DNA from 3 places in the Paenibacillus sp. 01T431 genome. Region 2 is predicted to be linked to each of the others. Evidence: riboswitches for the same ligand, from Rfam matches in the RefSeq annotation. Region 2 holds a riboswitch; each other region holds the start of a gene.

Region 1 (9,910 bases), on a different contig from region 2:
TTTGGCCTTATATCCTGCTGTTTATTCTCATTCATATCAAGCTGAGCCAGCTTCTGTGAGAAGGAGGCAAAAGTCCCGCTGGCAAGCAGCAGCAGCGTAATCGAAGCAGCTATGGTGTAATGCGTTACCGGATGCTGAAGCCATGTCCGCAGACGGCGAGGCTTCTCTTGTATAGTACTCGTCACAACATGTGGCCCGACTTCTCTATGATCATGTTCCTGCTCCATCATCAATTGCTCCACGACACGCTTTTCTATTTGCTCCATGTTAGGCATCGGCGTCGTTAAATCAGAATCTGCCCGCTGCATCTCGCCCTCAGCTGTTTCAATCGCAATGACGAACAGCTGCAAACAGAAATCGCAAGCAGCCAAATGCTGCTCAACCGGTATACGCTCAGCCTCAACCAGTCTGTCGTTTACGTAACGGGACATTTGATCAGAAGAGATATGCTCAATCATCATTCGAAGTCCTCCTTCCGAAAATGGCGCTTCATCCAGCCTCTTGCACGGTACAGCCTGGACTCTACGCTTTTGCGTTCTAGTCCAGTTTCGGCTGCGATTTGTTCATATGACTTGTCTTCCATATAATAAGCGGTTATGACTTCACGATAGTTTTCCGGCATTTCATCAACTCGCTCTCGTATCTGCTGCCTATCCGCCTGTTCGATGGCTAATGTTTCTGCAGCAGGAGCAGACACAAGTTCTTCATGTACTTTTTCAGACATCGCTTCGCTATCCATTAGCTCCTCTGGCTTTCGTGCACGGCTGCGTTTGAAATCGATCGCTCGATTGACGGCAATACGGGTAATCCATGTTTTGAGCCCATCCAATCGACAATCCGGAAGGGAGCGATAAATTTGCAGCAGCACTTCCTGTGTAATATCCTCCGCATCATGCGGTGAACGAAGCACTGCGAAGACTGTTCTATATATATAAGGACCATATGCCTGTACAAAAGGACCAAAATGCTCGGGCCCGCCCTTCTGTACCTCTCTGATCCAATCCTCGTCTTGAATGTCGCTCCCCTCCTTCCCAATCTAATAGACGCCAGCTTGTCCCGCATACCCTGCACTTGCTGCCAAAAAAATTTTTTAAATGCTTTAACAGCCTCTATCAACGCGGAAAACCTCACCATTCGATAGGACTAGCCTACGAACGATGAGGTTCTCATCCATAATTCACGATAACGGTAATCTGCTGCTAATAACGCTAACTGCTATACGTCCAAAGCTTGCTTAAGCTCGTCTGGGGAGCGATCCCACCACTCAAGATTATGCTCCACAAGCAACTTGCGAAGCGCCGATTTATCGACATCGCCAAGCTCGGACAAGTTATAGCGGCGTTTGAGTGATTGATCCAGCTTGTTCACGTGATCCGGGAGAAGCTTCCACCCGCGACGCGCCTCGGAATCAATCAGCATCTCGCATGCCGTAGCGCCCGCGTAATAGGAGCCTTCTTCATTGCGGTCAACCGCTACCCATACGATCCAGCATTGACGACCGTTCGGAGTATCCTCTTTGTTAGGCGTAAACTTAATGCCACGCTCTACTTTACTCTTTGCATGCATAGCGCCAACATCAATATAAGCAACGCCATCATCAATAATAACACAGGATACCGCGCTCAAATCGATCGTTCCTGCTCCAAAACCTTTATGTTGTTTGCTGCTCACTACGTTGAGCGACAGTGATTTCTTTTCTTTCTTTACCGGCTCAGCCGGTTGTCCTTGTTCTTCCGTCATGCATATTCACACCTTCCCCGATACAATAATTCCATTTTAGCTAATAATCATCGAAAAGCAAACATATACATGCTGTAGATGCTTGTCAACGGGAGGGAAACGTTCAATGACTCCACGCTATTTCAAACGAATTTTACTCGTAATACTCGCAGTCGCGCTGCTCGGCATATCGATGCAGCATGACTTCGGGACTGCTTGGCAATCCCAATATACTTATGCTTTTGCCCCCGCCGCTAACGCCAAGCAAGCACTAGCGCCTGCCCAAAAGTCGGTCAAGCCGCCTGCCGTGCAGGAGCCGAATACGGTCATCACACCTAAACCGCAAGAGCTGAGCAAACGTGTCGTTGAGTACCATATCAACGTGCATTTAACGAATGATGCAAAGCAGCTGAACGGTGAGCAAACCGTAACTTGGACTAACCCTGGCAAAAAAACAGTGTCCGAGCTCTATTTCCATCTGTACCCGAACGCCTTTCAATCGGGCAAAACCACGTTTATGAAAGAATCCGGCGGCAAGCTGCGTCAGGACAAAGCAACAACCAATAGCCAAGGCTATATGAACCTGCTTACGCTAGAAACGCTGAACGGTGAGAGCCTTCTGCCACGTCTTCAATATGTACAACCTGACGATGGCAATGCCAATGATTTTACTTTGGCCAAAATCCGCTTGCCGGAGCCTATCGCTCCCGGCACCTCCGTAACGCTGCGAATGAGCTACGAGGTGAAGCTCCCAGAGGTATTCGCAAGAATGGGCTATTCCGGCAACTTCGTGATGGCTGGGCAGTGGTTTCCAAAGCTCGCTGTATATGAGACAGCCGGCATGCGCGGACGTACAGCTGAGGGCTGGAATGTCCATCAGTATCATGGCAATTCTGAGTTCTACAGCGACTTCGGCATATACAGCGTTCGGATTAATGTGCCTGAGAACTACACCGTCGCTGCAACGGGCTTCCAAACAAAGCCTATCGAGATCAAGGAAGCAACAAAGATTTACCAGTTTTATGCTGATGATATTCATGATTTTGCTTGGTCGGCCTCGCCAGACTTCGTATATGAAGAGACTGCTTATTCAGATACCGGCATTCCCGGTGTACGCATTAAGCTGTATCTTGATCCTGCGCATGCTGACCTTAAGGACCGCTACATGCATGCAGCCAAATCCGCACTCTCAAGCTACGCCAAGTGGTATGGAGAATATCCTTACAGTACGCTGTCGATCGTCGTTCCGCCCAAAGGAGCGAACGGAGCTGGCGGCATGGAGTATCCAACACTCATAACCGCTTTCGCTGCAGAAAATGATAACCCAGGCTACGATCTTGAACGTACGGTCGTGCATGAGATTGGCCATCAATATTGGTACGGAATGGTCGCCTCTAATGAATTTGAGGAGGCATGGCTGGACGAGGGGTTTACGTCCTATGCCGAGGATAAAGTAATGGAGACGGCATACGGCTTGGAGCCGAATTTACGCATGGAAGCGAGCTATATGACCAACCCCGCTCCGCTCAAGCAGCAATCTTGGTCATACGCCAGCCACTCGCAATATGCCGAGAATGTATATTTGAGGGCAAAGCTGGTGCTCATTGGCATCGAGAATCAGGTCGGCTCCAGAACGATGCAAAAAATATTGCGAACCTATTTCCAAAAGTATAAGTTCAAGCATCCATCGACAGCAGACTTCCAGCGTGTTGTCGAACAGGTAACAAAAACGAAATGGAATGATTATTTCAGCCAATATGTCTACGGCAACAAAATGGCCGACTTTTCGATCGAATCGATTCATGTACGCCCAGTCACCCAAGATGGTGCTGAGATGTATGAATCTGTTGTACTCGTTAAGAAAAACGGCGGCAGCAATGGCGAGATTAAAGTGTTGATGAAGTTTACTGACGGCACCAAAATAACAAAGCTTTGGGATACTCAGGAATCCCATATGCAATATAAACAGCTGCATTCCGCTCCGCTTGAATGGGCAGTCGTTGACCCAAACAACAGCAATGTGCTTGATAATAAGCTCATTAACAACTACATGCAGGCTCAGCTGCCAGAGGATAAACGCACAAGATGGAGCCTCGGCGTTGTCCAACTAATTGAAGGACTGCTCGGGTCGCTGAGCTGGTAAGTAATTGCGTTCAAGGAGCGATAAACGATGAAAATACATTTGAAGCAAGGCTGGCGGTTAGCGGTAAAACATTTTTACATTGTTGTTTTATTATTTCTTTATCAGCTGATCTGGGGGTTCTTCCTTTACCGCTTCATTGATTCGGTCGTAGCTCCACTGCTGCGTCGATATCCAAGCTCCGCTCCTTCAGAAGCAGCCGTTCAGCTATTCATGACCGAAGCACAATTCCAGCTGTTCAAGACCGATCTCATTAATCCTTACGTCTGGACGCTGGGCGGTCTCCTTGTTGCCCGAATGCTGATCACTCCCTTATTCAATGCCGGTCTATTCTATTCGTTAAATCAGTCCAGATCGAATGGAGGGACACGATTTCTAGAAGGTATTCGCAAAGCTTGGAAGCCTGTAGTTCTGCTTTACTGGATCGAGGTTATTTTATCTGTGGCTCCTGCTTGGTATGTGCTGCCGCGCTCACTGGATGCGCTTCTAGAGAGCGGCTCTATTCCAGAGCTGCTGCAAATGGTGCTGCCTAGCGCCCTTCTATGGCTCCTATGGGGCACAGTACTGCATCTGCTGTTTCTAGCCATGCAATTCAGCGCTGCATCAGGAGGAAGCATATTCCGTTCCTTATGGCACGCTCTCCGAAATTTCCTTACCTATGCAGCTGTGTCGCTCATCATGTGGGGGATTGGAGCGGCTGCTGGGCTTGTGGTGACAAGTCTCTCCATGCTTTGGGCCGGGCTGATTGCACTCATTCTGCATCAAGGCTATTATCTCATTCAAACACTGATGAAGGTTTGGACGATTGCCGCGCAATATGACTTTTTGGAAACGAAAAGAATGTAGCAAACCAAAAAAGCCTTCAGCGTCCTCTAGATGCTGAAGCAAAAATAAACCTTCATTCCACGCTTTGCTGTGGTGTGGAGGTTTTTTTTACAACTAACCGCAACTAAATGATGGCAGTTCTGTATAAATAACTGAAAGAAAATCAAAAATGGGGGATATTCACAAATGATGCGTAAAAAACTAGTTATTATATCCATGGTATTGCTCTTATCGGGCGGTTCATTGGTTGCAGCAGACAAACTATTTCAAAAGGTAACGCTCCTTTATAATAATAAGCAATCCACTGACGATGCTGTCGTTGTGGATGATAAGGTTTATATTAGCATTCGTTCTTTAAGTGACAGCCTTCAAGCCTTCGTCCAATGGAAGAGCAATGATAAGAAGCTCATTATTCAGAAGCCCAATGTGCATATGTTTCTAATGAACGAGAAGCGAGCTATGTTCGGACAGGTTGATAAAGGCAGTGTTCAGAAATTTTTAGTGCAAGCACAAATCGATAATTTGAATATGGCGATTTCAGAGTTCAAAGTGACCATCGTTGATCCTAATGATAAGGAAACGACAATCGACAGCCGCAGCCAGGATGATGATGATTTTAAAGAGTTCGTCGAAAAAGACACCTTTTGGTTCAGCTCCAAGCTCGTTTCCTACGATTTCAAAAATGCCGGAAAATACAAGGTACAGTTTTGGATGCAGCAAAAAAACAACGATCCACAGCTCATTTCTGAAAAAATCGTTACTGCAAAATAAATCTTTTTTTCGATTGCCCAAAGGGGGCTGTTCTCATGAACAGCCTCCTTTGTCTATTTCTGCCGCTCTATCTGGAGCAGCAGCTAGGCTGTCTGAATCTACGCTTATTCACGAGTGATATAGATGAGATTTTTCTAATTTATGAGGAGCAAAATGGTGAAATACCGCCGTTTACGGCACTTTAAGCTAGTCCTTGCGATATAGCGCCTAAAGGACAAATCGGTATATTTTACACAACATCCACATAATTAATGAAATTGACTCCATGTATTTAGTTAGAAAGCACTACTATGGCGTGTTTATATTACAGAAAGAACGGTTTAACGAAGCAAATTGTCAAAAGGTTACATGAGAATTATTAGAAATTGCCACTAAAGGCAGGAGATCATTGAAAATAATCGAATATTTCTCAAAGCAATAAAAAAACTGCCTAATTCCCTATTGGGATACGGGGGAACCACTTTGGGTGAATTGATTCCGACGTTTGAGTTTTTTTCAAACGCCCGAGGAATCATAGGGAGCCTTCAACCGAACCCCACAGCTAACCTCGTCGGCATTGGAAGGAGTTTCACAATTGAAGAAGATTACCGCATTAATCCTGGGTCTCGTTCTCGTGCTCGCTTTTCAAGCGGGAAGCGCTTTCGCTGACTCAAAATTGAACGGAATTGTTAATGATCTTATTGGCACTCCGTACAAAAGCGGCGGAACGTCGTCGAAAGGTTTTGATTGCTCCGGCTTCACGAGCTATGTGTTCGAGAAAATGGGCATTGAGCTTTCACGTACTTCTGGTTCGCAAGCAAAAGAAGGTACAAAGGTCGCTAAGGCTGACCTCATTGCGGGAGATCTTGTGTTCTTCGACACAGTTGGCGGCAATAATAGCGCCATATCCCATGTTGGCATTTACATTGGAGATGGCAAGTTTGTACATTCATCCTCGAGCAGAGGCGTTGTAACTGACAAACTTAACTCCGAGTACTATGAGGGACGATATGTAACTGCTCGTCGTATCATGGATGCTGATTCATACCAAGCCAACGTTGACGTAAAATAGAGCAGCCTAATCCCTCTTCTTGAGGGTTGAACGGGTAGACTCATCTAGCAAAGCCGCAGTTTTTTGTCCTCTGACGACAAATGACTTGCGGCTTTGCTGTTTCATTCCAGCTGGAATGCGGCCGTTCAATGTTGCGCTTATGGAAGGAGCTATCACTGATGTATTTGTTTATTCACCGCAAGGATTTGCGTATTGCAGATTTGCGCGCTTTTGATTATTTGAAGAAAAAAGAGAAACAAGGCATTCATTTGCTAATCATAGATCCCGTTATTACAGGAGATGGCCGTTTAACTAGTCATAGCGGCCGGAATTTCATGGCGCAAGCCGCCTCGCTTCTGCACAACTATTCTAATGCAGGAAAGGAACTGCATGTGCTTTATGGTAATCCTGCTGCGATCACCGAAGCTCTGCTGCATGCGCATCCTATTGATGAGGTTATTGTTCATACAGACTATACGCCTTACTCACGGCAGCGAGATGAGCAGCTTGGGCTAATCACACGCAGCCTTGGCCGCCGCTGGATGTCTATTGCCGATTCACCTCTTGCTGATCTAGATGCTTTCCCGGCATTTGCTCGAAAAATGGATCCATACAAGGTTTTCACACCCTTTTATCGCAAGTGGAGCAGCTTTATGCTGGAGTGCTATAGCCCAATGAGTGAAACGACGATTCATGAGCTTGCTACCTTAAGCGAAATTAATGCCAAGGTTGCGCAGTCCTTCGCTTTGCCCGAATCCGTTTCATGCGCCCTAGGCGGCACAAACGTGCAAGGATCGTCCAAAGGATTATCCAAGCTGGAACGGTTCGTACGAGAACGCCTTGCCTCTTATTCGGAGAGCAGGGACGCCTATGCCGATGATCATACAAGCCAGCTTGCACGTTTCCTTAATACGGGCGCCATCTCCGCCCGCCAAGCCTACGAAATGACCCAAGGGCTCCCGGGGTCTGAATCATGGGTACGGCAGCTGGCATGGCGTGATTTTTATTTATATCAAGCGATGTATCATGATGATTTCTTTCGTTACGAGCAGCTAGCTGATATGTCCAAGCTCTCAAATGCTCATCTAGAAGCATGGGCTGCAGCTGCCACCGGCATTCCAATCATTGATGCGGCCATGACGCAGCTCAATCGTACAGGTGAGCTGCCCAACCGCTTGCGAATGGTAACAGCCATGTTTTTAACTAAAAATCTGCTATGCCCCTTCACGCTTGGCGAACAATATTTCCGCCTTCACTTAAGCGATTATGACAATACGCTTAATCGCGGCGGTTGGCTGTGGTGCGCTTCACTCGGGTATGACGCAGCGCCTTACTTCCGCATCATGAATCCCGCAACTCAGTCACAGACGCATGATCCTAGCGGCAGCTATATTAGGCGCTGGCTGCCTCATTTGAATCATCTGACAGACAAAGAGATTCATCAGCCGCAAAGCGGTGCCATCGTCGACTTGAAAGCATCACGCGCGCGCGCCATAGAGGTATACAAAACCATTCTTAAATAGCTGAAAGCATTTAGAATAACACGTTTAATAATAAATAAACCTCCACACCCGCTTTGAAACAGCGAATGTGGAGGTTTTTTTATAATTTGCAGTTCATTTAAGCCTTGGATCGTACGCTGTGAACTTGTTTTCTTCCGAGCAGGAGCATCGCCGCTAGCAGAAGCAGCATCAGTATAACTAAGCTGCTTATATACCATAACGTAGATTGCACATTGTACTGATCCATTATCCAGCCAGTCAAACGAGGAAAAATCGCTCCTCCAAGCCCGCCGAATGCTACAAGCAAACTCGTCGTCCTCTCCGTCATACCCGGAATGAGCTCATTGGCATAAACAAGAGCGATACCGAATATACCCGAGAAGAACAATCCGCTAAGTGCGACAAAGGCAAGCATCCAGCTAAGCTGACCCATAACAGCCATTAAAACAAAAACGACCGAGGCGCCCGCTGTAGCAATAAGCAAGTAACGCGAATAACCCATTCGGTCAGCCAGCAGCCCCGCAAATAGACGCCCTAGCACCATCGTTCCCCAGAACAAGCTGAGCACCGCTGCCGCACTGGAATCTCCTACACCTGATCGAACGATGAGAATAGAAGGCAGATAGTTAGAGAAGCTCATTTCCATTCCTACATAAATCATAAAAAATAAAGCCGATAACAAGAGAAATGGAAGTGCTTTGCGCGGATAGCCAAAAAAGACAGATCCGCGAGTGGTTTGCATTCCTTCCAACTCATTCGAATGGCCTTCCTTCACTCCCGGTGTTCGAGCAACTATACCAAGCTCATCATCCAGCTCTCCAAAGGACATCGTCAGCCAGAGAACAAAGGTGATGCCTGACATCGCTGCCAGAATCGGAAAGGAAACCTGCCATATGCTATGCTGAATCAGATAAGCCGCTGCAATTGGAATCAACAATGCACCAACGCCAAAAAAGGTTTCCAATCGGCTCATTGCCGATGCCTTGCCGTTTTTCGCCATATCAATAATCATTGCGCCGACGACCGCTTCCGTCATCCCAAAGCCAAGACCCGCAAGCGGAGCAATCGCGAGCATCCAGCCCCATGGCAGCAGCAAACTATACGCCGCCTCACTCAGCGTCAGTACGCCCATCGCAATCAGTACTGCGCCTCTTTTTCCAACTCTCGAAGTAATAGATGGCGCTAACAGAACACCCACCAGGAACCCGAGGAATTGATTCATAATCCATTGCCCGCCATCTTTATAGGTTAAACCATAATGAGCGATGAGCTGTTCCAAGATAGATCCGCCCACAACATGGGCAACGCCGATGACTAAATATGACAAGCAGCCTAGCCAGATCAACTTCTTCATTTTGATGCTTCTCCTTATTTACGCGCGATCAACGCACGCCTATCTGTTATAATAAACCTATTTCATTCGACATTCGCTCTATTCAGCTACTTTTTTTCAAGCGGAGGTAAAAACAAATGACAAGCCATCAAAGCTCTATTCATTATAATCGAGATGAAGGCGATATGACCATATGCCCGCTCGAAACCGTCCATGCACAGCAACTATGCGGCTGGCGCTACGAGGCTCCATTTGATGTTTATAATTGGCCGACTTGGGAGCAAATGAAAAAAGACGAAATCGAATTTGGCGATCCCGTCCTTCGTGCTGCCCAATATATGGCTGTCCTAGACGCTCAGTCTGCGCTTATTGGGTTCGCGCAGTTTTTTCCTTTAACAGGCGTAACGCGGCTCGGGCTCGGATTGCGGCCTGATCTTTGCGGTAAAGGCCTCGGCCTTGCCTTCACACGTCTCATTGTGGCAGAGGCAATAAGGCGCACCCCTCAAAACGAAATTGATTTGGAGGTGCTTACTTGGAATACTCGTGCGATGCGCGTTTATGAACAAGCCGGCTTCCATATTACCGACACC
Region 2 (9,910 bases):
CCCAGGCGGTACTTTTGTCATTCGTACACTTGGGCATATGGAGCCATCACCTCACTTGGAGCAGAAGCTAGCAGGCATTTCCTTAACTACAAGTGTGGGATTGTCAGGCGGTCTAGATCCGCAAGGAGTGGCGCATAAAGCGCTGGCTCAGTTTGGAATCGGTTTTATCGAGCATGGTCCAATCACCGTCAAGCAAATTAAGAGTGATAAGCCTATAACGAATGACATCCTAAATGAAACCATTCGATATCCAGATTATTATGAAAACGATGGTGTAGAGCAATATGCTGAGCGTATGGGAAAGCCCGGACATTCGTTGCCGCAGCTGGCAAGAATTTCTCCAATGCCGCATGCTTCTTGCGAGCAGGCTCTAATCGAACTTAAAAGCATGCTGGTGCAGCTAAGTGCAGCGGGTGCGGCTGGTTTTTATGTTGATGTCCTGCATTCATCAAGGAGCCTCGAAGAAGCCCTCACTATTTTGAAAGGCATAGCCGGATACGCTTCCGCACAACCGCATGCTAATAAACCTTTGTTTATTTATGTTCCGCCTGACTTTTCTAATGACAGCTTAATCTCCCTGATCCACGCAGCAGAGGGAGTTTGGAGAGGCGTGGTCATTGGAGAAGCAATCTGCGATGATAACAACGATGGCTATGCCGCAAGCATGGGTAAAGAGGCCAAGGCGCTTACTCTGGCCAAAATAAAGCTGCTGCGAAAGGAATGCTGTTCCCACTTGCTAATCAAAGCGGGCGGGGGCGTGCATGAGCCGCAGGATGCGTTAGATTTGCTGAAAGCAGGCGCTAACGCCGTTCTACTTCACAGCGGACTGATTTATGCAGGGCCTGGTCTGCCAAAACGGATTAATGAAGCTGTCATTTATGAGCAGGTCCGAGATCTTCCTGCGCAAGTGACTCCATCATTCTGGAAGCATTGGGGCTGGATGCTCCTGCTTGGAATCGGCATGATTATTGGCGGGATATTGTCTTGGATTATTGCTGCGACTACGGTGCTGCTGTCCTATGACTTGAATTTTATAGACATGACGCTGGACGAACTGAAGCAAGTCAACCATCATTTGCTGCATTTTATGTCTCATGACCGAATTACGCTTTCCGGAACGATGATTACAATCGGCATATTGTATGTTCAATTGGCTAGACATGGATTAAAGTATAGTCTGCACTGGGCTCGAACAGCTTTGATGACGTCTGGTATTGTTGGATTTTTAAGCTTTTTCTTATTTCTTGGCTACGGTTATTTCGACCCGCTGCATGCGCTAGCTGCTGCGGTTTTGTTCCCGATGTTTCTGCTATCCATGCGCAGAAATCCGGATCAGCCCTATCGCTTGCCAGTTAATGTTCGCAATGATCTATTATGGCGTTTGGCGATGTATGGACAATTTTGTTTTGTTGTTTTGGGATTCGCACTGGCTGTAGGCGGTTTAACGATCGCAGGCGTTGGGATTACAGAGGTGTTCGTACAATCGGATTTGGTTTATTTGAATACGACGCATAACGAGCTGAATGGGGCGAACTTGAAACTCATCCCGTTAATAGCCCATGATAGAGCAGGATTTGGCGGAGCGTTGTTCTGTGCTGCGCTGGCCATTCTTATTATTGCGCTATGGGGAATCCAGCAGGGATCGCGCTGGATATGGTGGACGCTGCTGCTTGGCGGAGCACCGGGCTTCTATGCGGGCTTAAGTGTTCATCTATCCATCGGTTATATCGATTTTTTGCATCTTTCACCTGCGTTGTTTGCGTTATTGCTTTATATACTCGGACTTATTTTCTTGTATCCTTATTTAATGAGAAAGCAACAAGCATAGCGGAATTATATCTGATTAATCAGCTGCGTATCGTTGATAGGCAACAAAAAAAAGGAGCAGCTCGCTGCTCCTTTTTCTTATGAAATGATGAATTTCACGATTACAGCAACAGCGAAAATGACGGTCATTAAACCGAGCATGCCGCCAAAGCCGAACACGACGTCCATCAAGTCATGGCGAGGCTCTTCGTTAAAATGCTCGCGCGGGTCTCTTACGTTTTCCATCGTTGACGTCCTCCTTGAAAAAGACCGATTGCGTAAGTAACAACCAATTTACGGTCGTCTTTATGTAGTATCGGTTTATTCAACTTATATTAGTATACTCAAACAGATAAACAGTTGTAAAGCCAGAACCGGTGACAATTGTAAAACAAAGTATAGCCGAGTTATGATAAAATATGAACAGAATCATTTGGCAGTCGGAGGCGAGAGCATGGATCATCAGCAAACGGATCGGGAGCAGGCAGAGCAGCAGCTTGCAGAGGCAAAAGAGACGATACGGAACAAACTAGCTTTGCTCCCGGATCAATCAGGCTGTTACCTCATGAAAAACAGCGAAGGCGTCATCATTTATGTAGGCAAGGCAAAAGTGCTCAAAAATCGCGTGCGTTCTTATTTTAACGGCAGCCACAACGGCAAGACGCAGCGGCTCGTATCTGAAATTCGTGATTTTGAATTCATTGTAACCTCTAGCAATATGGAAGCACTCATTTTAGAATGCAACTTAATTAAACAATACCATCCAAGATATAACGTCCTGTTAAAGGATGATAAAACGTTCCCCTATATCAAAATTACGAACGAGAAACATCCGAAGCTCGAGGTCACAAGACGTATCATTAAAGACAAGGGCAAGTACTTTGGCCCTTACCCGAATGCTTATGCCGCTCAGCAGACAAAGAAGCTTCTGGACCGGCTATATCCGCTTCGCAAGTGCAAGACACTTCCTGATAAGGTGTGCTTGTATTATCATCTAGGACAATGTATTGCACCGTGTGAATTTGATGTGCAGCAGAGCGAATATGATCGGATGATTCAAGAAATTTCAAAGTTTTTGAACGGCGGTCAAGATGTCGTGAAAAATGAGCTGCAGCGCAAGATGGAGGAAGCAGCCGAGAAGCTCGAATTTGAACGGGCGAAGGAGCTTCGGGATCAGCTTATTGCAATCGATGCGGTCATGGAGAAGCAGAAGATTACGATGTCCGATGCGCTTGACCGTGATATTTTTGGTTTTGCAGTAGATAAGGGCTGGATGTGCGTTCAAATATTGTACATGCGCCAAGGGAAGCTCATTGAGCGGCATGGCACAACTTTTCCTTATTACGGGGAAGAGTATGATGATTTCATGACATTCGTTACGCAGTATTATAGCGATAATCCGGCATTGCCTAAGCAAATCCTGCTGCCAATACCGCCTGAGCTGGAAGCGGTGGAATCAGCGGGCGGAGTGGCAGCAGTTGATGAGGCAGCCGCTACGCATGCTGACGATGTCATTGCATCCTTGCACAGCTGGCTGAAGGTTAAGGTGCTTATGCCGCAGCGCGGACGCAAGAGCGAGGTCGTAACGATGGCTATCGATAATGCAAGGGTGATGCTGGACGAGAAATTCAGGCTTATCGAACGAGATGAGGAACGAAGCGTTAAAGCGTCAGAGTCGCTTGCAGGCTGGTTAGGACTGGATGAAGTACGCCGAATCGAGGCATTTGATAACTCCAATATTCAAGGTACGAATCCAGTTTCGGCTATGGTTGTCTTTACGGACGGCAAGCCAGACCGCAAGGAGTACCGTAAATACAAGGTTAAGACAGTACAAGGTCCAGATGACTACGAAACGATGCGCGAGGTCATACGGCGCCGCTACGAGCGTGTGGTGAAAGAGGAATTAGCTCCGCCGGATCTGATTGTAGTTGATGGAGGCAAAGGGCAAATATCAGCGGCGCTCGACGTGCTTGAGAATGAGCTTGGGTTATACATCCCGGTTTGCGGTCTTGTGAAGGATGCAAAGCATAAGACAGCGCAGCTTATGACTGGAGATCCTGCGGAGATTGTTCCTTTGCCAAGGGACAGCCAGGAGTTTTATTTGCTGCAGCGCATTCAAGATGAGGTGCATCGCTTTGCGATTACATTCCACCGCGAGCAGCGCGCCAAATCCATGGTGGAGTCGAAGCTTGATTCGATTCCGGGCATTGGCGAGAAACGACGCAAGCTGCTGCTCAAGCATTTTGGCTCGATCAAAAAAATAAAAGAGGCCTCAGTCGAAGACTTCCGGCCTCTATCTATTGGTGATAAATTAGCTTCGCAAATTATAGCTGCCCTAGGGGAGGAGTCGTCGTCATAGACGGCTTCTTCTCTTTTTTGTGACTTAAATATTTTAGAACAAATGCAATCAGTACCGGCAGCACGGAGAAGAAAATAGCCGAGATTATGTTCGGTGCTGTTCCAATAGTGAGCAAGGATAGGCCAACTGCAACGCTGTTGAAGATGGCATGGGTGAACATGGCTGTAATGAAGCCGTATCTGACGAAGATAAAGCTGAACAACAGCCCGATAATCATCAGCTCAAACAATCTCGTCGTAGACGGATAAAAAGGATACATCACATGGCCGAGCGCCCAGAAGAAGGTAGGCAGCAGTGCTGCGGCAAACGTGTTTTTAAACCACCTGCGAAATAGTCCAATACCGAAGAAGCGGAATACGGCTTCTTCGCCAATTGCGGCAGCCCAAGCAAGCACGGGCATCAGCCAAAGAATGCCCATATTGTATGGGGATTGTGAGGCATCTGATGTTTCCCAAGTGCCAATGGACAGCTTCAAGGCGATAAAGATAACCGATTGAATTGCGAATAAGATGATCGCGAATAAATAGGACAAGCCGACGCTGCGCCAAACATAATCGCCATACCCTCTTTGACCAAAACGCGGCCATAAAGCGCGGCCCTGCGCCTTCCAGAGGCCGTCTCCGGCAACAATGGATACATAAATGGAACCTGCCATTGGAATCGCTAGCAGAACACTTACGATGGCAGTGATCGAAACGGTAGCGCCTGCCATATCCGTCTCGCCGAGCGTAGCCCGGATACCATCCAGAACGTTTAAATTCATGATCGTATAAGTAATTAAATAAATGATCGTTAATACGATTCCGTATTTAAAGGATGTATGTTTTCGATACAAAACGGAGTAAATAATAGCTAAGACGAATAAAACGAAGCTCATGAACAGATAACCGATAGAGGTAAGGTATCCAGCTATTTTATCTTGTTTCTCTACATAGTTTATGTAATCGGATGGTGCTTTAAATGTAGGTTTATATTTAGTAATGATCGTACGGTCATTCACGACAAGAGCGTTAACCAATACGTTCAGATGAGCATTTTTAATGGAATAACCTGCAGGAGGCTGAGGCTGCCAATCGCCATTAGGCAATATTTGACCGCCTATGAATTCAGTACCGCTGAAATTTCCTGCTGTTAGGAAGGCAATAGCTTCTTTTGCTTTATCTGCATCTGATAGCTGTTCCCCCTCAAGCTTCAAGTTCCAAGCTACGACTTTCCCGCTATGCATATGCAGATAAACATATCCGCTGCCGCCGCCTATGAACTTAAGATCAACTTGAAACGTATCTGTAGGAAACCTAGGGTCGTATTTATCCGTATATGATTTGACCAGCTCATATTTAGATAAGTAGCCATTCATAATTTTATCGGTCTGATGTACGGCTTTAGCCGATTTCACCTTCAAGCCTGTTTCTTTTTCAACAAATGCAGACGCCTTATCTTCCGCCGCTGATTTCGTAATGACCTTGGTATTCATTTCGCCAGATGAGATAGCCGTAATCATTGGAACGATTTGTACGGCCCCATAAATAATAAAGCAAGCAACTGCTGCCCATATAAATCGTTTCCATTCATTGGGTTTAATAGAATCAATCATAGTTTCACCTCAACTGTCTTCATAATAAATAGCTCATTTTATTACCTTAACATATGAATCCCTAAATTATCCAATGAAAATGACCGTTTGTTTTCAAAAAAATGCGAAATAACGATGTCCAGCAAGCTAGCTATGTGCTGGTTCGTCCCATTGCCCTAATTTGAGCTAATATCGTCCTGTTTGTCATAAACGTCACCTTTATATCAGGAGTGTTTAGGGATTATAATCGTTATCGTCATACTAATTGCATAGCATAGCCGAATTTCCTAAGGAAATCGGGGGAACCATAAAGTTGTCTAAATGGATGAGCCTGCTGAAAGCAAAGCAGTTCAACATTAGATAGCATGGGGTGAATTTTAGCGGTGAAGCATCGTCTTCTTCCGCTGAATAGGGCTGCCTGTCCAGGCCCGAATCCGTCAGCTAACCTCGAAGGCGTATTGGAACAGGACTCATCGCACGAGCACTTGAGTTTCCAGTGCTTTTTTTTATGCTTAAAAACAATAAATGACAATATGACATAATCAAAAAGAAGGGAAATGAATGAAGGTTAGTTGGAATGTTTTGAAGTGGTCACCCCCGCGTATTTTGGTAAGTGGATTCGCTCTTATTATATTGCTGGGTGCCTTATTATTATCCATGCCTTTTGCATCGGTAAGCGGTGAGAGATTGCCTTTTATAGATGCGCTGTTTACGGCAACTTCGGCAACCTGTGTAACAGGGTTAGTTGTCGTTGATACCGGAACTTATTTCTCTATATGGGGTCAAATCATATTAATGTGCTTGTTCCAGCTTGGCGGACTCGGATTTATGACGATGGCGACGCTGGTAGCGCTCGTACTTCGCAAGAGGATTTCGCTGCGTGAGCGGCTTTTGCTGCAGGAATCCATGAACCAGTCGAGCATGGAAGGCATCGTGCGTTTGATTAGACGCGTTATTGTGTATTCATTGACAATAGAGCTTATTGGCGCTGCGTTGTTTGCTTCGAGGTTTGCATTTGATATGCCGCTGGGCAAAGCGATTTATTTTGGAGCCTTTCATGCGGTTTCATTGTTTAACAATGCTGGTTTTGATATTTTTGGGAACTATCGCAGCTTGACCTTATACGTTTCTGATCCAGTCGTCAATATTGCAGCTATGATGCTGATCATTTCGGGTGGACTTGGCTTTGTCGTTATGTCGGACCTGATGGAGTTCCGCAAAAACCGCAAGCTGTCGCTGCACAGCAAGGTCGTGCTATCTATGACAGGAACGCTTATTGCAGTAGGGACACTCGTCATATTTATTTTTGAATTCTCGAATTCGAAGACACTGGGCTCTCTGGACTGGGGCGGGAAAATTTTGTCCTCGTTCTTCCAGTCGGTAACGCCGCGGACGGCAGGAGCCAATACGCTTGATTATACGGCTATCCGGCAAGCGACAATGTTTTTCACCATTATATTAATGTTTATTGGCGCCTCGCCCGGCTCGACGGGCGGCGGCATCAAAACAACAACCTTTGCAACGCTGGTCGGCGCTGTATTTGCAATGATTAGAGGACGAGAGGACATCGTTCTTTTCCGTTACAGATTAGGCAAAGACAGAATTTTTAAAGCACTCACGATTACTTTGATCTCTTTATCGCTTGTCATTATTGTAACGATGATTTTGTCGATGACGGAGGATCAAGCTTTTATAAAGCTATTGTTTGAAGCGACATCAGCATTTGGAACAGTAGGATTATCCGTTGGTGTTACGCCAGAGCTGAGCCTTGTTGGGAAAATAGTCATTGCATTAACCATGTTTGCCGGAAGACTTGGACCCCTGACGCTTGCATACGCGCTTGGGCCTCGTACAGAGAAAGAGCTTTATCGGCATCCAGAAGGCAAAATTACGATTGGATAGGAGACTTTGCAAGTGGGAATTAAAAAGAAACAATTTGTCATCATCGGCTTAGGGAGATTTGGTTCGAGCTTAGGGCGCGAACTCGTCCAGCTTGGCCATGAGGTGCTTGGAATAGATAAGGATGAGGAAGCCGTTCAGGACATGAGCGGTATTCTAACCTATGCTGTATCAGCTGATTGTACGGATGAAGAAGCGCTGCGCTCCTTGGGTGTAAGAAACTTTGATTGCGGAGTTGTCGCGATTGGCGATGACATTCAATCCAGCATTTTGACAACCATACTGCTTAAGGATTTGGAAGTGAAGCAAGTTGTAGCGAAAGCTTTGACTGAACTGCATGGCCGGGTGCTTGAGAAAATCGGTGTAGACCGCGTGGTCTATCCTGAGCGCGATATGGGTATTCGAGTTGCGCATCAGCTTGTATCCCCAAATCTATTAGATTATATCGAGCTTTCCAAAGAGTATACGATCGCCGAGCTTGCTGTACCGCAATGCTTGGATGGCAAGTCATTGCATGATCTTAATCCGCGAGCTAGATTTGGATGCAGCATCGTAGCCATAAATAAGCCTAATGGCATCATCATTGCACCGACAGCAACGGATGTCCTTTCACTTCGTGATGTCATGGTTATTATAGGAACAAATGAGCAAATAGAAGACTTCGAAGCATCCGTTATCCGTTAATTTTTTTATGTAGTGGAAAAGGCTTATTATTAGAAAAAGCAGATTAGGCTGAAATGGATTTGGAAGTGTAATATTGGAAATGCTGAAGGACAGCAGCTATTTTAAAAGCTGCTGTCCTTTTTGCTGGGGAAGCCTGCTGCAAGCTCGTTGATCCATAGACGAACGGACGGGCTGAGGGCGGCCGAATCCGCATGAATGAGCGAGGTGGTACGCTTTGTATCTTCAAGTTCTCGAATGGGAATGACGGTAAGATCATTGTCTTCAAGCAGTTGATTGCGCATATATGATTGAGGCAGGAGCGTCGCAGCACGGCAAGTATGCAGCAGCCGAAGTATAGCTTCAAACGAATCAATTTCCATTCGCACATCCGGCTGAAGATGATATTTGTCAAACAGCTCGTCGGTCAACAACCTGTACCAAGTGCCTTTGGAGAACAAGATCATCGGCATGCCGGTCACATCCTGTATACCCAGCGTGCCTTTATCGGTAATGACCTGATTGCGAGGCACCACGAGCGATAGATGATCCTCAAACAGCGGAATGCACCGCAGCGTTGAATCTTCAATACTAGAGGCGACAATGCCGATATCGGCTTTGTGATCTCGCACGAGCGATACGATTTCGTGCGTCTTGCCGGTAATCGCTTTAATGTCGATCTCCGGATGAGTTGAAGTTAAGCTTTGAATGAGATCGGGCAAAGTCGTTTGAAGCGTCGTCAAGCTTGCGCCAATAGTAAGGGTCGTATGTCCAGCTGAGGTGAACTCAGAGACGGTTTGCAGATATTTGCGATGAAGCTGGCGAAGCTCCAAAGCATATTCATAGGTCAATTGCCCAATTCGAGTAAGCTCCAGCCGCTTTCCGATGCGATGAAACAAAGGAGAGCCTAGGTCCTGCTCAAGCTTGGCAATTTTGCGAGAAAGTGCAGGCTGAGACAGGTTTAGCAAGGCGGAAGCCTTGTTCATACTGGACTGTTCCACAATAACGGTGAAGACATGCATCTCTTCATTCATGAATGAAACCCCTTATGTCATTTTGTTATAAGAAATTATAAAAAATAAGCAATTCCATTATAAGCTTAAAAGGAGTAGGATGGGAAGTGTGGCTAATATGTGTCGAGTTTTGTTGACGGACATACATGCTGGGGTTACAATGTAGAATGATTTGCCAAGCGTAAACTGCTGATGACAACCATTGGCTGCACAGCACCTCGTTTGCGCTGGAATATAAGCAATGTATAAAGGGGAAACCGATACATTCTTATATTTTAAGAAAAAGCATGCTAGCACTCACAGTTTTGAAAGGAGAAGGAATGACATGAAAGGAAATTCGTATTTCTCGCGCAAGCTTCACTCGCTTCTCGGGATCATTCCACTCGGCGGATTTATCGTCGTGCATGGTCTGACTAACTACCAGGCGTTTGAACGCGGGCCTGAAGGCTTTGACAAAGGCGTAACTCTCATTAACAGCATGCCCGTGCTGCCGCTGCTCGAGATTTTCGGCATTTACCTCCCGCTATTGTTTCATGGTATTTACGGCTTGTATGTCGCTTACCAATCGAACACGAATACGGGACGTTTTAAGTACGGCCG
Region 3 (9,910 bases), on a different contig from region 2:
TAACCAAGCGACGATTAGACGCATCAGGATGTACAATCAGACCTGCATCCATTAAGTCTTCCCAGCTAATTTCTCCCGCTTCATCTGCCGATTCTGTTCGGAGCTCAGAGAGCGCCGCACGAATAGCCTCGGGGCTCGCATTTTCGATGCCGATGTCCCCTTTATACAAAGCCTTCTCCTGCGGCAAAAAAGCATGCTTGCATCCTGGCGCATGACGCGCAACAATCTTGCGAATGCGTTCTCCTGCATGATCAGGGTCTGTGAATATAATAACGCCGCGACGCTCATTGGCCAGCGCAATCCTCTTCAATACATCCTCACCGATAGCGGAACCATTCGTCTCTATGGTATCTGCATCTACCGCCCTTTTTATTGCAACGGTATCATCTTTGCCTTCAACGACAATGATCTCTTTGATCACCAAGATCATCCCCTTCTACATAAACTGTATTAGACCCTTAGACATGCAAAAAGAAGAGGCAGTGCCTCTCCTTATGATGGCATATTTAATTGATTATTGCGATAAGATGATGGTAACCGCTCAATTAGCTTGCAGTCGGTTTATTCGGCCCCAGCACATATACGGTGATGCCTTTTTTCCTGCCGAATTTGTTCGCAATCTTTGTACTATCAAAGTATACGTCGATTTTGTTGCCTTTAACCGCACTTCCTTTATCCTCAGCGCGGCGGAAACCGATTCCTTCAATATAAACCCACCAACCGATGGGAATAACCTTCGGATCAACAGCTATCGTCCGACCCTCTTGCACCCGAGTGCCTGATGATGTAATCCCGTATTCCGGATGGCTTTCATCTTTTCCTGTTGAAGAGAGGTCTGCAGAATAAGCAGTCAACGTGACATTTTTAAGTACTTTTCTCGCCTTAAACGTTACACCGCTCTTCGTAAGCGAAGTAAAGCTCGGGCTCTTGTTCGAGAGCACAGATACTTTAGGCTCTTCCTTCTTCGTTCCGATGGCGACAACCTGATTAACCGCAGCGGTTTCAACCACCTTGCTGACCATCTTCTTCGATATAAGGATTCCGTCCTCGTACTGCTTCTCGATACTCTCTACGATCAGACCTTCCTTGCCGGGTTGAACAAGCTTCTGCTTGCCCGCTTCCAGCGTCGGATCGTTCTTCTTCACAATAGAGAATGGCATTGCACGCTCTGTCTCAGCTACCTTCTTATCTACGCGAACGACGGTTACAGTCAATTCGTTGTCCAAAACGGTATGAAGCGGAGGTATTACTTTATCTTGACCACGAACTGGAATATGTAATTCCTCGATCGCTGCCTGCACTGTTCTCTCTGTCGTATATACAGTAGAGGTCTTGCCATCAGCCTTCACAATTACCGGTATCGCATGAGTCACCTCTATACGATCTCCGTCCTTTATTGCCGCATTAAGCGGTATGGACACCTCATCATGTGGTCCAATTGCGATAGCTTGTTCATCCAGTAGGCGTTGCAGGACCCATTGCTTCGTTTCCACAACGGTTTCTTGTCCGTTCACTACTACGGAGACGCTTTTGACAGCCGTTCCGTACAACAACACCAAAAACATGAAAGTCATAGCGATTGAGATAGTAGCACTCAAAAGAATCAAACGCAAGTTTTCACGCTTCCATCGCAATGCGAAAGACATGCTGGATGATCGTTTCCCATGGGTGTCCTTAACCTGGAGTATTCCCACTTCATCGGTCCTCCTTCATAGCCCCGCCGCCAAGTGTTACGCATGATACAACTGACGCGACTATAGTATATTGGCGTGCGAGCACGCAATCCAGTACTGCTATCGATCCTCCCACCCCCATCTTTTATCCCTATGTCGACAAATTCCCGATTATTCGAAAATAAAAAGAAGCCGTCGACAGAGGATCTGTTTCGTGGCTTCCCGGTTAAATGATTCACTGGGATACAGAAAAATGGATGCACGAGGTTGATCACTCTCTATAACGCTTGCGAGGTTAGCTGACGGATTCGGACAAGAGAGTCGCCCTATTCGTTACACAATGCTCATGGCAATGGCTTCGAAATTCACCCCTGAAGAATTCAAAATACGGAATTAAAAACCGTACATGGTTCCCCCGCTCTCCGAATGGAGATTAAGCGTAAACTGGAAATCCAATACAAAATTTTATTGCTCTGAGATGAATCATACCTTCATACGAGGTCAATTGTAAAGATACGATAAAAGACGATTTAAGCGAAAAAGCAGGATAAAGCAGGAAAAAATAAGCGATTATCGCTATAAAAATTAGTTTTTACGCGATAAAGGTCTCTATTTCTCACTATTTCTCTCGTTTTTAGACAATACCAAAACATCTTCGACCGTTTTCAGTCGTAATTACACCTATTTCTTCTACCGTTTTGCCCAATAATTCGGCTGCTGTCTCTGCAACTAAAGAGACGTAAGAGGACTCATTTCGCTTCCCTCTGAACGGGTGTGGAGTTAAATATGGAGCATCGGTTTCAATCAAAATCCGGTCGATTGGAACCTGCTTAAGCACCTCTTTTGGCACCCTTGCATTTTTGAAAGTAACGGGTCCTCCAAATGATATATAGAAGTTCATATCAAGACATTGTTTAGCCGTTTCCCAGCTGCCGGAGAAGCAATGCATGACACCGCCAACCTCTGCTGCATTCTCTTCCTGAAGAATACGAATAATGTCCTCATGAGCATCCCGATTATGAATGACAATTGGCTTGCCCACCTTACGAGCAAGACGAATTTGCTCACGAAAAACCCTTTGTTGTACCTCTTTTGGAGAAGTATCCCAGTGATAATCGAGTCCAATCTCTCCAATGGCGACAACCTTCTCATGCGCGCATAGACGTTCAATCCATTCCAAATCCTCTGGAAGCATATCTATACTGTCAACTGGGTGCCAACCAACTGCTGCGTATATAAAATCATATTTCTCGGCAAGCGCCATGGTTGTAGGGATTGTTTCACGGTTAAAACCAATATTGACAAGCATATGCACGCCTGCATCCTTCGCACGCTGGATGACCTCGTCGCGATCCTCATCAAATTTTTCCGAATCTAAATGGGTATGTGTATCAAAAAGTAATGTCATGTTGATGTTATGCTCCTTCAATCGAGTTTGAAAAGCTTACGAAGTGATTCCGGCAATCGATGAATATTTTTTTTGAGCGGCTCTTCTGGATAATAAAGATGATATTGTCCTTGATGCAGGCCGGTAATAGAACGAACAATGTCGGATTTAGAGGATATTTCGCTTATATCTTCCAAACCATCTAACAACAAAATCGGCGCTTTTTCTTTCTTTTCTCCTTCTTTTTTATCTGGTCGATATACGTCATATGGCAAGTCAAATGGAAAATCAATTTCCATATGATAATCCGGATTCATTCCTATAGAAGAGAAACATTCGCTAATCTCATTTAGCAGCTCTTCATCCGGGTTTTCAAGCGTAATGTACTTATATAAATGCCTGTTCAGAAATCGTTCACATAGATCGTTTAAAATAGAATCATGCTCCTCCGCCCACTCTGCGAAAGCGGTCTGAACGAGCGCTTCATCCAGCTTCAGATAGTCGTGCACCGTCATCGTGTTCTGAAGCAAGCATTTCAGCTGCTTAGGCATCCACTGAAAGGAGTAGCCACCCACGTAAAGCTCCTGTGCTCTACGAAATATTTGACGTAGAATAATTTCCGAGCTTCTGGTCACCGGATGGAAGTAAATTTGCCAATACATTTGATAACGAGACATCAAATAATGCTCGACTGCATGCATACCGCTCTCTTTAACTACAATTTGCCCTTTATAAGGACGCAATACGCGCAAAATGCGTTCTAAATCAAATGTTCCATAGTTTACACCTGTAAAATACGCGTCTCGGAGCAAATAATCCATCCGATCAGCATCCATTTGGCTTGAAATCAAACTAACAACAATCGGCTGTGGATATTTTTTTTGTATGACTGCAGCGACCTGAGCAGGAAACTGCTCCGATACAGCACTTAGCACGCGATTGATTTCTGTATCTCCCAAAATGATGTTACATGTCCACTCTTCGTGATCCGTGTCGAATACTTCTTCCAAGGAGTGCGAGAACGGACCATGACCAACATCATGCAATAAAGCAGCACAAAGCGAGACTAGCTTTTCTTCGACTGGCCAGTCAGGATAGCTGTTTCGTTCAAACTGAGAAATAATTTTTCGAGTAATTTCATATACGCCAAGTGAATGTGAAAACCGGCTGTGCTCTGCTCCATGGAAGGTCAAATAGGAGGTTCCTAGCTGTCGTATCCGGCGCAGTCTTTGAAACTCTTTTGTATTGATCAGATCCCAAATCGTTTGGTCTTGTACATATATATAATGATGAACAGGATCCTTAAAAACTTTCTCTTCGGTCAGCTGTTTTTTCATCGTCTCTCATCTCCTTTGTTCATATTTTCGACACAAAAAATGATTTTCATGTCGAATAGTGTCGGAAATTAGTTTCCAAATTGTCGAAGCTGTTGTATTCTATTACAGAGTAATATGACCGTACTAACTAGTCAAATACTTGTGAATTCAGCTATCCGGGGAATATTCCTGGTTGACTATTATGGTAATCGTTGGTATTATAGTAATCATAAAAGCAAAAACTATGTCGAACGATGACGAAACGTATTTTGAGAGGGGCAATAATAGATTATGATGAAATCTACTGGTATTGTTCGTAAGGTTGATGAGCTAGGACGCGTCGTTATACCGATCGAATTGCGCCGTACACTTGGAATAGGCGAGAAAGATGCACTTGAGATCTACGTAGATGGCGAGCGCATCATGCTTAAGAAATATGAGCCTGCATGTATCTTCTGTGGCAACGCAGAAAACGTATCTTATTTCAAAGGAAAAATTGTTTGTCATGTTTGTTTGTCAGAAATGCCAACACCTGTGACAAAATAAAAAAAATAAGTTATACTGTACTTATTAACTTGTTAATTCTAACCTTTTTTATACTCCTTGATACCTTCCTGCGCTTGAACCCGGCCAGGAAGGTCTTTTTTTTGTCTACTATTTCACATATATGATAATCATCTATCTATTTACTTCATTATATACTTCGCGTTTAGGCAAACCTCGATCGAGCGCAACCTTCTTAATGGCTTCCTTACGATCAAATTGTTCCTCATAATGAGCAACATGGGCAGCAAGATCAAGCTCAGACCACCAAATATCTGCCGCTGGCAGCTCACTTGCCCCCTCACCCTCTGATCCTTCCACCACAACACAAAATTCTCCGAGCGGCGGATGCTCCTCAAACCATGCTATACATTCTGAAATTCGGCCGCGGACCGCTTCTTCATGGCGTTTTGTCAGTTCTCTGATACATGCTATTTGGCGATCGCCGAGACATTCCTGAAGTGCATCAAGTGTTTTGTTTATACGATGGGGTGACTCGTAGAAAAGCAGGGTCCCTTTCTGTGCTTGCATATCGAGCAGCCATTTCATTAATGACTTTCGCTCGCGCGGCGGAAATCCAGCAAACAAAAATCGGTCCGTAGGCAGACCCGATATAATAAGTGCAGACAATGCTGCATTCGCTCCTGGAATAGGAATAACGGAAATACCATTTTCAATAGCGTCCTTCACGAGATCCGCACCTGGATCCGAAATAGCCGGCAGACCCGCATCACTAACTAATGCGATGGATTGCCCATCTAGAAGCAATCTGATCAGCTCAGGGCCGCTGGCTTGTTTATTGTGCTCATGATAGCTGACAATACGAGTTCCAATCTCGAAATGTGTAAGCAGCTTCCGTGTTTGCCTCGTATCTTCAGCAGCGATAAGCTGTACTTCCTTCAATGTACGAATCGCACGGAAAGTCATATCTTCTAAATTTCCAATTGGTGTCGCGACCAAATAAAGGCTTCCAACATTTTCTTTGGAAGCATCGGCAAAGCTTTTTTGTATATTCAAACGATCTGCACCCCATTCTCATATACCATTATTGGTGGAAGAAGCTTGATGTCAGGCTTCCCATCACGCATTGCTTCTATTAATACCATGTTTGCCTCTGCATTTGCATGAGGATGCACAAATTGAATCCGCTTCGGCTCAAGTCTCCATTTGCGCATCGTTTCCACAATATCAAGCAGACGCGAAGGACGATGAACCATCGAGACCTTGCCGCCAGGGCGCACCAGCCTAGAACATGCTTCTGCGACATCATCCAGCGTACAATGAATCTCATGCCTTGCGATCGCATAATGTTCGTTTTCGTTTTGTTCACCTGCTGTTATTGGCATGTAAGGCGGGTTTACCGTTATCGCATCATATACCCCGTTACCCGCAATCTTAGGATATAATTTCAAATCCTGCTCAATAACGTTTATTTGCTCCGTCAGCTTATTCAGCATTACGCTTCTTCTAGCCATATCCGCCAATCTCGGTTGAATCTCAACCGCATCAATTTGCGCATTTGTTCTCGTTGTAAGAAGCATCGGTATAACACCATTGCCCGTACATAAATCAGCAATTCGCCCGTGCTTTGGCACACTTGCAAACCGTGACAATAATACGGCATCAAGTGAAAAGCTGAACACTTCCCGGCTTTGTATAATTTTTAAACCATTTTCTGTCATAAGATCATCGAGACGTTCGTTTTCTGCTAAGGTTATATGTTCCGACACGATTTGGGCCGCTCCTTGATTGTATATTTAATAAAAATACCGCCCCTTGCGGCAAGGGCGGCATGTCGTACGGATTCCACTATTTATTAAGAAAGGATAGACAGAATAAACAGTCGCCTTCCGTCCGCAAATGCCCGTAATAAACGTTGCATATGTGGAATCCTTCGTGATACAACCGAGTTAAGTTGTCATGGCCTTCACCAATAGCTGCTCCCGCTTCCGCGAATGCATGGTCAGTGATGACCTGTTCCTCTTTGCTTACTCCCGGTTTAATTCCTTTGGCTGGAGCTGCAACAACTTCATGCTCTAGCTCAGCCTCTCTCTTAAACAACTGACGCAGCTGGTTGTTCTCCTCACTTAGACGCTTATTATCCTCGAGCAGCTCTTTTACCTTCTGCTTCAAGTCCGTAAGCTCCTTATGGAACACACCTACTTGGTTATCCAGCTCGTCCATTTTCGCAAAAATATTGTTCTTCTCCAAGTTCCCACCCCAGAGCTTCAAGCGTGAGTGTAACCTCACCCGTGAGAATCGCACTCTGCCGCTTATTTGATGACGACATCATCCATCGACAGTTCTTTCGGTTTACCTGGTGTATCAAATAATTGCACATACACACTTTTGGTGGATGTATTAATACCAGTTACCTTACCTTCACCATATGAGGTGACTACGAATTTTCCAATTGCCGGAAGTTCTTCTCGAATGCTTTCGTAATTGTCATGCTCATATTTCAGACAGCACATGAGACGACCGCATAATCCAGAAATTTTTGTCGGATTAAGCGATAAGTTCTGATCCTTGGCCATCTTGATCGATACGGGCTCAAAATCACCCAGCCAAGAGGAGCAGCAAAGCACTCGTCCACATGGACCAATACCACCGAGCATCTTTGCTTCGTCCCGAACTCCGATTTGTCTGAGTTCAATCCGAGTTCGAAATACGCTGGCTAAATCTTTTACTAGCTCGCGAAAGTCAACTCGGCCTTCTGCCGTAAAATAAAAAATAATTTTGTTACGGTCAAACGTAAACTCAACGTCAACTAACTTCATGCGAAGCTGATGACCTTTAATTTTTTCAAGACAAGTAGAAAACGCATTTTTGGCTGCGGCGCGATTTTCTTCAACAACTTTTGCATCCACATCGCTTGCAATACGTATCACTTTCTTAAGAGGAAGAACAACATCCGATTCACCGACTTGCTTCTGTCCCACCACCACTTTACCGTATTCGATTCCGCGTGCTGTTTCAACAATAACATGTTGTTCCTTATCCACGGGATGCTCAACCGGATCAAAGTAATAGATCTTGCCCGCTTTCTTGAAGCGGACGCCGATGACATTATACAAGAATTAGCCCTCCTGTAAGTTTACCAATAGTTGCTCAAATGCGAGCTGGGGCGTAACATTCGCTCGCATACGCTTACTCGCTTCTAACGTATGCTCGATGCAGGACACCCAACCTGCGAACGAACGATTAAATGCATGTTTACTTATCCAATCCAACTGATCTATAAAAACGATGTTGTCCTGCCTGCCGGCCTGGAACTGTATCAAATCTTTAAACCATATAACTAATAACGACAACAGCAGTTGCGTATGCTCTACCAAATCTGTTTTAAATAGCTGTTGTCCAGCAGTGATCATCGCCGCGGTGAATCGGGTCAAACTCTCCTTGCCTAATTGTATCACTAGGGTTCTGATTTCTGCAAACTGATTCTGCTGGAGAAATTGTCTTGCACCGTCTAAACCTGATGTTAATTGAACAACGGTTCGGGCTAAAATAGATGGAGCACCCTCAGCAATAAGAGTTTGCAGCATAATCTCAGGCGACATCGGCAGGAAAGGCACCCACTGCGTTCGAGAACGAATAGTAGGAAGAACAGCTTGTCCATTATCCGTAATCAGAATAGCAACAACTGGCGACAACGGTTCTTCCAAAAATTTCAGTAAACTATTCGCAGCCTGCAGCGTCATTTTGTCAGCTTGCTCTATCATATACACTTTGCGCTTCGTCCCGCTATTGCGATAAGAAAAGTCTCGCTGCAGCTCGCGAATTTGATCAATTTTTATGGACTGGCCATCTGGCGCTATCGTCGTTAAGTCTGTCTGATTGCCATGTTCAAATTTTCTGCACTCCAAGCATTCCCCGCAAGCAGCGGCAATACCTGCCGTACAGAACAATGCCTTTGAAAATTCGCGAGCCATCGCCATTCTTCCCGTACCTGAAGGACCATTAAATAAATAGGCATGAGAAATTTTACCGCTCTGCAAAGCGTGGGTCAAAATCCGCTGCGCTTTCCATTGCCCCGGAATATTTTCGAAGCTCATCGCCGTTCCTTACCTTTCCCTGCTCTCTTATCATCAAAACAATAAATTAATAAGAAGGCCTCGTATCTCACCGATCCTGTTAAGCAAGTCAATTCTTCCTTGCTCACTGTCGAGTAAATCCTCAGCCATGGAGACGAGTGTCGCATCGATCTCATCCAGCAGTTTATATCGTTTAATTCGTCCTCTGCGATCGAAGCCTTTGACTTCCTTCAGCACAACGCCGCGCCGGATGGTGTCCTCCAAAAATTGCTTGATCATTTGACGATAAATTTTCAATTCACGGACAGTCATCACTCTAGCAAGTCGATCACCTTGTCTATGAATGTCCTGCAGCTTCAGTTGAAGCTGCTCTTGTGTACGATCAGCATCCTGCTGAACCATCACATCAGCAAAGCTTCTTGGCTGTATCTGTTTGTTTGTGGCTTCGTTGTTTGTACGGTTTTGTCCCAATGGTCGAAAGCCTTGATCAATTTTCACCCTATATCACGCCCATTCAGAAATGCTCAAATCGTTCAACAGGCATTACGAATACAGCTGCTCCACCAACCTGTACTTCAACAGGGAAAGGAATATAGGAATCTGTTGATCCGCCCATCGGTGATACAGGAGTAACCAATTGGTCTCTTACTTTGCAATTTGCATTAATGACTTGAAGAACCTCATGTACTCTCTCATCCTCAATACCAATCATAAAGGTAGTATTGCCTGCTCTTAGAAATCCACCCGTACTTGCCAGCTTCGTTGCTCTAAACCCTTCACGAACAAGTGCATTTGACAGTCTGTTGCTATCCTTATCTTGAATAACCGCGATTACTAATTTCATCTTCATTCCCCCTTGACTACTATTAGAATAGGTTATTAATAACTTGCAATTTTAACCATTAAACCATTTATTGAATCTCAAGCCCCATAACGACAAATCTCTTGATGCAT

What was found. Region 2 has a riboswitch for cyclic di-AMP ahead of AC1DM9_RS03460 (TrkH family potassium uptake protein). Riboswitches for the same ligand answer to the same signal wherever they lie in the genome.
Region 1: another riboswitch for cyclic di-AMP. It lies ahead of AC1DM9_RS29920 (C40 family peptidase); the one in region 2 lies ahead of AC1DM9_RS03460 (TrkH family potassium uptake protein).
Region 3: another riboswitch for cyclic di-AMP. It lies ahead of AC1DM9_RS30845 (ubiquitin-like domain-containing protein); the one in region 2 lies ahead of AC1DM9_RS03460 (TrkH family potassium uptake protein).

The regions. Positions count from the first base shown of each region.
Region 1 covers NZ_JBFTPT010000023.1:43,315-53,224, reverse strand. The annotation lists gene AC1DM9_RS29955 (hypothetical protein) at 1-461, opposite strand, end outside; gene AC1DM9_RS29950 (sigma-70 family RNA polymerase sigma factor) at 458-910, opposite strand; gene AC1DM9_RS29945 (YwhD family protein) at 1,216-1,740, opposite strand; gene AC1DM9_RS29940 (M1 family metallopeptidase) at 1,847-3,862, shown strand; gene AC1DM9_RS29935 (hypothetical protein) at 3,890-4,705, shown strand; gene AC1DM9_RS29930 (hypothetical protein) at 4,871-5,455, shown strand; gene AC1DM9_RS29925 (hypothetical protein) at 5,491-5,640, shown strand; cyclic di-AMP (ydaO/yuaA leader) riboswitch at 5,873-6,026, shown strand; gene AC1DM9_RS29920 (C40 family peptidase) at 6,030-6,506, shown strand; gene AC1DM9_RS29915 (FAD-binding domain-containing protein) at 6,665-8,008, shown strand; gene AC1DM9_RS29910 (MFS transporter) at 8,106-9,341, opposite strand; gene AC1DM9_RS29905 (GNAT family N-acetyltransferase) at 9,458-9,910, shown strand, end outside.
Region 2 covers NZ_JBFTPT010000002.1:173,460-183,369, forward strand. The annotation lists gene AC1DM9_RS03440 (dihydroorotate dehydrogenase) at 1-1,828, shown strand, start outside; gene AC1DM9_RS03445 (YqzM family protein) at 1,906-2,052, opposite strand; gene uvrC (excinuclease ABC subunit UvrC) at 2,261-4,165, shown strand; gene AC1DM9_RS03455 (CPBP family intramembrane glutamic endopeptidase) at 4,131-5,759, opposite strand; cyclic di-AMP (ydaO/yuaA leader) riboswitch at 6,005-6,209, shown strand; gene AC1DM9_RS03460 (TrkH family potassium uptake protein) at 6,300-7,640, shown strand; gene AC1DM9_RS03465 (potassium channel family protein) at 7,659-8,321, shown strand; gene AC1DM9_RS03470 (LysR family transcriptional regulator) at 8,423-9,331, opposite strand; gene AC1DM9_RS03475 (succinate dehydrogenase cytochrome b558 subunit) at 9,636-9,910, shown strand, end outside.
Region 3 covers NZ_JBFTPT010000025.1:65,984-75,893, forward strand. The annotation lists gene rnmV (ribonuclease M5) at 1-421, opposite strand, end outside; gene AC1DM9_RS30845 (ubiquitin-like domain-containing protein) at 546-1,694, opposite strand; cyclic di-AMP (ydaO/yuaA leader) riboswitch at 1,943-2,123, opposite strand; gene AC1DM9_RS30850 (TatD family hydrolase) at 2,308-3,081, opposite strand; gene AC1DM9_RS30855 (HD domain-containing protein) at 3,099-4,397, opposite strand; gene AC1DM9_RS30860 (AbrB/MazE/SpoVT family DNA-binding domain-containing protein) at 4,668-4,922, shown strand; gene rsmI (16S rRNA (cytidine(1402)-2'-O)-methyltransferase) at 5,055-5,936, opposite strand; gene AC1DM9_RS30870 (tRNA1(Val) (adenine(37)-N6)-methyltransferase) at 5,933-6,601, opposite strand; gene AC1DM9_RS30875 (initiation-control protein YabA) at 6,729-7,130, opposite strand; gene AC1DM9_RS30880 (PSP1 domain-containing protein) at 7,193-7,996, opposite strand; gene holB (DNA polymerase III subunit delta') at 8,000-8,977, opposite strand; gene AC1DM9_RS30890 (YaaR family protein) at 9,011-9,454, opposite strand; gene AC1DM9_RS30895 (cyclic-di-AMP receptor) at 9,471-9,800, opposite strand.